DNA from 3 places in the Streptomyces sp. cmx-18-6 genome. Region 3 is predicted to be linked to each of the others. Evidence: riboswitches for the same ligand, from Rfam matches in the RefSeq annotation. Region 3 holds a riboswitch; each other region holds the start of a gene.

Region 1 (2,254 bases), on a different contig from region 3:
GGGATCGGCACGTTCACCCCGACCATGCCGGTCTCCACCCGGCGGGTGAAGTCGCGGGCGGTGTCGCCGTCCCGGGTGAAGAGGGCGACGCCGTTGCCGTAGGGATGCTCCGAGGGCAGCCGGAGCGCCTCCTCGTAGTCGGCCGCGCGGACCACGGACACCACCGGGCCGAAGATCTCCTCCTGGTAGATCCGCATGTCCGGGGTGACCCGGTCGAAGAGCGAGGCCCCGGCGAAGAAGCCCTCCTCGTGCCCCTCCAGGGCGAAGTCCCGCCCGTCGACGACCAGTTCGGCCCCCTCCTCGACGCCCAGGTCGACATAGCCCCGGACCCGGTCCACCGCGTCGCGCCCCACCATCGGCCCGAAGTCGGCGTCCGGGTCGTCCGAACGGCCGATCCGCAGCTCGCCGATCCGCTCGGTGAGCTTGGCCACCAGCGCGTCGGCGGTGGCCTCGCCCACCGGCACGGCCACCGAGATCGCCATGCACCGCTCGCCCGCGGAGCCGTAACCGGCCCCGATCAGCGCGTCCACCGCCTGGTCCAGATCGGCGTCCGGCATCACGATCATGTGGTTCTTCGCCCCGCCGAAGCACTGCGCCCGCTTCCCGTGGGCGGCGGCGGTGGCGTAGATGTGCGCGGCGATCGGCGTCGAGCCGACGAAGCCGAGCGCCTTGACCCTCGGGTCCTCCAGCAGGACGTCGACGGTCTCCTTGCCGCCGTTGACGACATTGAGGACCCCGGGCGGCAGCCCCGCCTCCAGGAACAGTTCCGCGAGCCGCAGCGGCACCGAGGGATCCCGCTCGGAGGGTTTCAGGATGAAGGCGTTCCCGCAGGCCAGAGCGGGCGCGGCCTTCCACAGCGGGATCATCGCGGGGAAGTTGAACGGGGTGATGCCCGCCACGACCCCGAGCGGCCGGCGCAGCGAGTGGACATCGATCCCGGACCCCGCGTTGTCGCTGAACTCGCCCTTCAGCAGATGCGGCACACCGGCGGCGAACTCCACCACGTCCAGCCCGCGCGCGATGTCGCCGTGCGCGTCGGAGACGGTCTTGCCGTGCTCGGAGGAGAGCAGCCGGGCCAGGGAGTCCTTCTCCTTCTCGACCAGTTGGAGGAAGCGCAGCAGGACCCGGGCGCGGCGCTGCGGGTTCCACTCGCCCCACTCGACCTGCGCCTCGGCGGCGTCGGCGATGGCCGCCTCGGTCTCGGACCGGCCGGCCAGCGGCACCCGGGCCTGGACCCGGCCGGTGTTGGGGTCGTACACGTCGCCGTACGCGCCCGAGGCGCCGGGCGTGTGCTTGCCGCCGATGAAATGGGTGAGTTCGCGGACCATGAAAGCCTGCTCTCGTCGGTGAGATCGTCAGGAGAGATCCGGGGATGGCGCACGGCTCCACCGGCGCACGGCGCACCGGTCGGATGCGCGCGGGTGCCGGAAGGGCTCGCCGTAGGGGGACGCGAAGGGCGGAGGCCGTCAGGGGGCGGGGAGAACCGCTCGCCGGGACGGGCCTGCGGGGCCGTGGGTGCGGACCGGTGCCATGCGTGTCTGCTCCATCCTCGTGGAAACACGGAACATCCCGCGGCCGGTATCCTGACTCCCGGATCAGTGCCCGCCCTCATGCCTTCCCGACGACCGCTTCGCCGTCAGTGGCGTGTCCTGCGAGGACGAACTCCCCGGTCACAGTGGCGGGACCGCGCCGGAATCGCACCGGCTTCCCTGACACCACGGGCCTTCGAGGCGCCCGGCTGCCCGCCGGTCACCCCTCTGCTCACGAACATATAGTTGGACGTCCTAGTAAGTCCACCCCGCCTCGCCCCCCGGCGTGATCGCCCGCCCCGCCCCCGGTGTGATCGCCGGGTCCGCGACCGGCCCGATCGGTCGCCTCGCCCCTGGCCCGATCGCCCGCCCCGCTGCTGGCATGATCGGCCGATATGAGCGACGACGCACCCCGCCACATCCTCGTCATCGGCATGGGAGCCGGCGACCCCGACCATCTGACCCTCGCCGCGGTGAAGGCGATGCGCAGGGCCCAGGTCTTCTTCGTGCTCGGCAAGGGCCGGGAGAAGGACTCCCTGACCCGGCTGCGGCGGGACATCCTGGCCGAGCACCTGACCGGCCCCTACCGGGTCGTCGAGGCCGACGACCCCTGGCGGGACCGCACCCAGGACGACCGCGGGCGCTACACATCGGCGGTGCACGACTGGCGTCACCGCCGCGCCGACATCTGCGAACGCCTGATCATCGAGGAGCTCGCACCGGGG
Region 2 (2,254 bases), on a different contig from region 3:
GTAGACCGCGGCCGCGCCCTTGCGCCGGCCGCCCTGGTTCACCGCCGCCACGGAGGCGTCCAGCGTCTTGAGGAACGGCACGATGCCGTTGGAGTGCCCGTTGGTGCCCCGGATCAGCGAACCACGGGCGCGGATGCGGGAGTAGGAGAGGCCGATGCCGCCCGCGTGCTTCGAGAGGCGCGCCACCTGGTGGTAGCGGTCGTAGATCGAGTCCAGCTCGTCCTTCGGCGAGTCCAGCAGATAGCAGGAGGACATCTGCGGGTGCCGGGTGCCGGAGTTGAAGAGCGTGGGGGAGGAGGGGAGGTAGTCGAGCTTGCTCATCAGCCCGTAGAGCGCGGCGACCTCGTCCAGCGCCCGCACCGACTCGTCCTCGGCGAGGCCCGCGGCCACACGCAGCATGAAGTGCTGCGGGGTCTCGATGACCTGGCGGGTGATCGGGTGGCGCAGCAGGTAGCGGCTGTGCAGCGTACGGAGGCCGAAGTAGCCGAAACGGTCGTCCGCGCCCTCGGCGAGCGTCCGCTCCACGAGCTCGTCCAGCGCCTTGGCGTGCAGCTCCACGAAGGCCGCGGTGCGGTCGGCGATCAGGCCCTCGCGGTGGCCCACCGCGACGGAGGCGGAGAAGGACGTCGCGCCCTGGCTCGCGGCCTCGTCGGCGATCGTACGGGTCAGCAGCCGGGCGGCGAGTTTGGAGTACGCCGGGTCCTCGGAGATCAGGCCCGCGGCGGCCTCGGTGGCCAGCGAGCGGAGCTCGGCCTCGTCGGACCGGGCGTTGCGCCCGCGCAGCGCGGAGGCGGCGACCCGTCCGGGGTCGGTGTCGGGCAGATCGACGGTGAGGTCGGTCAGGGTCCGCAGCAGGGCGGTCCCGGGTCCGTCGTTCGTGCCTGCTCCGGACGTGGTGGAGGCAGCGGATTCGGTGGCTGAAACCGGATCGGCGGGCGCGATGGTCACTGGGCTTTCCCTCGCTCGGCTGGGGGCCGGCGGCGGGAAGGGGGAGCCGGGCAGCACGGTGCCATGAAGGCAGCACTGCACACGGCGTCCACCGGCCCATCCGCGAGGCCCGGACGTCTGGCGTCCGGTTCGGTCGAGCCGGACGCGCTGTCGACAGGTCGTCGGACTACGGGTGTGCAAAAGCACACTGATCACACCGTTGCGGGACAGTTCCGGATTCACACCGGATTCCCCTGCGGCGACAGCGAGGTCGAGCATACATGTGGGGGCCGCCCGATGAGGAAGCCCCCACATGTTGTGTCGGCGTGAACAGAAGTTGGTGTGACGGTCTGGTTTCTTCGCCCGCCTTTTTCCGTATCGGCGGCGTACGTACGCCCCCTTCCGAGGCCGCGAAAAGGGGCCGCCGCGCCCTTGGAAGGGGTGCGACGGCCCCGATCGGCCGGTGGTGGTCAGCAGCAGCGGAAGCCCTCGCGGGGGTCCGCCTCGCGGGCGTCCATACGGCTCCGCTCGAAGGCGCGGCGGGTCATCACCGGCGTGTCCGGATCGTGGGACCTGGCGTGCGCCACGTACCGGTCGTACACCGACTCGCCGGTCAGCTCACGGACGTACCAGCGGATCCGCCCCGCCACCCTCCGTACGTCCGCGACGGTCATGTCCGGCTCCCGGTCCCCGCCGACTCCTTGCGGATGCCGCCCTCGGGGCCGACGCCCGCCGCGATCAGCTCGGCCTTCTCCTCCTTGGTGGCGAAGATGGAGGCGGGGGCGACGAGCTTGGACTCGACGTACGGCGTCTCGTGGAGCTTGACGCTCTCCGGGTCGCGGATCGCGTTGAAGCAGACCCGGCCGGCGTCCACGAGCACCACGATGATGAGGACGGCGAAGAGGGCGCACAGCACGCCGTCGACGGTGGAGTTGGTGACGACGGTCCGCATGTCGTCCATGTTCTTGGCGGGCGCCAGCACCTCGCCCGCGTCGATGCCCGCCTGGTACTTGTCGCGCTGGGCGAAGAAGCCCACCTTCACGTCCGGCGAGAAGATCTTCTGCCAGCTCGCGGTGAGGGTGACCGCCACGTCCCAGGCGAGCGGGACCGCGGTGACCCACGCCCACTTCAGCCGGCCGGACTTGACGAGCAGCGTGGTGCAGACGGCGAGTGCGACGGCGGCCAGCAGCTGGTTGGCGATGCCGAAGAGCGGGAAGAGCTGGTTGATGCCGCCCAGCGGGTCGTGCACGCCGACCCAGAGGAAGTAGCCCCAGCCGCCGACGACCACGGCGCTGGCGAACCAGACGCCCGGCTTCCAGCTGACCTG
Region 3 (2,254 bases):
AGCGGCGCGGCCCCGAGGCCACCTCGCCCTCGGGCATCCTGCTCACCATCCCGAACATGCCCGCGGCCGAGATCGCCATCCAGATGAGGGCCACCGGGCCCAGCCTCGCGCCGTGCACGGCCTGTTCCTCCGGGGTGACGGCCCTGTCCGTGGCCCGCGACATGCTGGCCCTGGGCCAGTGCGACATCGCCATCGCCGGAGCCACCGAGTCGATCGTCTTCCCGGTCGCCATGACCGGCTTCGCCCGCTCGGGCGCGGCGGCGCTGCGGAACGGGGACCCCGCCCGCCTCTGCCGCCCCTTCGCCGCCGGCCGGTCCGGGCTCGTCATGGGCGAAGGCGCCGCGATCATGGTCCTGGAGCGGGCCGAGGACGCCCGCGCCCGAGGAGCGGCCCCCCGGGCGCTGCTGGCGGGAGCCGGGGCCACGACCGACGCCCACCACCCCACCAGCCCGCACCCCTCAGGGGACGTCGCCCGGGCGGCCGTCGAGGCGGCGCTGACCGACGCGGGCTGGCGCGCCGAGGACGTCGACCACGTCAACGCGCACGGGACGTCGACCCCGCAGGGCGACGCGACCGAGGCCGCCCTCATCGGCCGGGCCTACCCGCACCGGCCGCCCGTCACCGCCCCCAAGGGCGTACTGGGGCACTGCATGGGGGCGGCGGGCGCCATCGAGGCGGGACTGACCGTCCTGACGCTCCAGCACGGCACCGTCCCGCCGATCGCGAACCTGGACGCCCCCGCGCCGGACTTCGACATCGACTGCGTCACGAAGGTTCCGCGCGAGGCGCCCGTACGACGGGCCGTCAGCCACTCCTTCGGCTTCGGCGGACACAACGCGGTGATCGCGCTCGAAGCTCCCTGACCCGCGCGGCTCCCTGACGCGCGGTCTCTGACGCGCCGCTCCCTGACGGGCGGCTCCGTGACCGCGAAGCTCCGTGATTCGCGAAGCTCCGCGACCTCACAGCTCGGTGACCACGAAGCTCCGTGACCCGCGAAGCTCTGTGATCCGAGCAGCTCCGTGACCCTTCAGCCCGACGGCCCGCCAGGCTCCGCAACCGAAGCGGAGGGCGTCCGGGCCGGTGCGGCGGGACGATCCCGCGCCGCACCGGCCCGCCGGGAGCCGGCCCCCGCACCGGCTCTGAGCTGCGCGAAGCCCCGTGATAGCTTGCCGGGGCCAGTCGAACCCCAGCGACGGGGTCAGGGAATCCGGTGCGAGACCGGAACTGACGCGCAGCGGTGAGGGGGACGGGCGGGGCCACGGCCACTGGAGCACAAGCGCTCCGGGAAGGCGTCCCGCCCGGACGAACCCGAGTCCGAAGACCTGCTGGCATCCGCGCCCCGCACCGGGGCACGGGAACCGTACGACGGGCTCCGCGGCTGGGCCCAGAGACACCGAGGTCCTTCGTGCTGCCCACGGCCACCCCCGCCCCGATACGCACCGCCGCCCTGCTCGCGGCCGGGCTCGTCCTGCTCACCGCCTGCGGTGGCGGGGCCGCCACCTCGTCCGCCGAGGGCGGCGACAAGGCGGCCGGCTTCCCGGTCACCCTGAAGAACTGCGGGCGCACCGTCACCGTGAAGGCCCCGCCCCAGCGGGCCGTCTCCGTTGACCAGGGATCGACCGAGATCCTGCTCTCGCTCGGCCTCGCCGACCGGCTCGCGGGCACGGCGACCTGGAGCGACCCGGTCATGAAGGGCCTGGAGAAGGCCAACGAGAGCGTCGAGCGCATCTCGGACAACCGCCCCTCGTCGGAGAAGGTCCTCGACAAGGAGCCGGACTTCCTCAGCGCCTCCTTCGCCTCCACCCTCGCCAAGGGCGGCGTCGCACCCCGCGAACAGTTCGAGAAGCTCGGCGTCCCCACCTACGTCTCGCCCGCCGACTGCGTCGGCAAGGACAACAGCGGCGGCGGCGACGGAGCCCGTACCGCGCCCCTCACCATGGACAGCGTCTACACCGAGGTCCGCGAACTGGCCCAGGTGTTCGGCGTCCCCGAGCGCGGCGACGCGCTGGTGGGCAGGCTCCAGGCGCGGGTGGAGAAGGCCACCGAGGGGATCGACGCGTCCGACGCCTCGCTCCTCTACTGGTTCTCCGACTCCAAGGCCCCCTACCTCGCGGGCTGCTGCGGCGCTCCCGGCGTCATCACCCGCGAGCTCGGCGCGAAGAACGTCTTCGACGACACCCACGACGAATGGCCCCAGATCAGCTGGGAGACCGTCGCCGACCGCAACCCCGACGTCCTGGTCATCGGCGATCTG

The links. A riboswitch is a leader RNA that binds a small molecule or an ion and turns the genes downstream of it on or off. The one in region 3 is predicted to bind cobalamin.
Region 1: it holds a riboswitch for cobalamin, as region 3 does, so the genes downstream of both, ACLJPL_RS15430 (CoA-acylating methylmalonate-semialdehyde dehydrogenase) here and ACLJPL_RS23175 (ABC transporter substrate-binding protein) in region 3, are expected to answer to the same signal.
Region 2: it holds a riboswitch for cobalamin, as region 3 does, so the genes downstream of both, ACLJPL_RS25360 (ribonucleoside-diphosphate reductase subunit alpha) here and ACLJPL_RS23175 (ABC transporter substrate-binding protein) in region 3, are expected to answer to the same signal.

Annotation. Positions count from the first base shown of each region.
Region 1 covers NZ_JAEBEP010000005.1:523,824-526,077, forward strand. The annotation lists gene ACLJPL_RS15430 (CoA-acylating methylmalonate-semialdehyde dehydrogenase) at 1-1,328, opposite strand, end outside; cobalamin riboswitch at 1,556-1,735, opposite strand; gene cobF (precorrin-6A synthase (deacetylating)) at 1,925-2,254, shown strand, end outside.
Region 2 covers NZ_JAEBEP010000011.1:260,704-262,957, forward strand. The annotation lists gene ACLJPL_RS25360 (ribonucleoside-diphosphate reductase subunit alpha) at 1-948, opposite strand, end outside; cobalamin riboswitch at 1,083-1,218, opposite strand; gene ACLJPL_RS25365 (YbdD/YjiX family protein) at 1,398-1,601, opposite strand; gene ACLJPL_RS25370 (carbon starvation CstA family protein) at 1,598-2,254, opposite strand, start outside.
Region 3 covers NZ_JAEBEP010000010.1:65,297-67,550, forward strand. The annotation lists gene ACLJPL_RS23170 (beta-ketoacyl-[acyl-carrier-protein] synthase family protein) at 1-863, shown strand, start outside; cobalamin riboswitch at 1,160-1,345, shown strand; gene ACLJPL_RS23175 (ABC transporter substrate-binding protein) at 1,406-2,254, shown strand, end outside.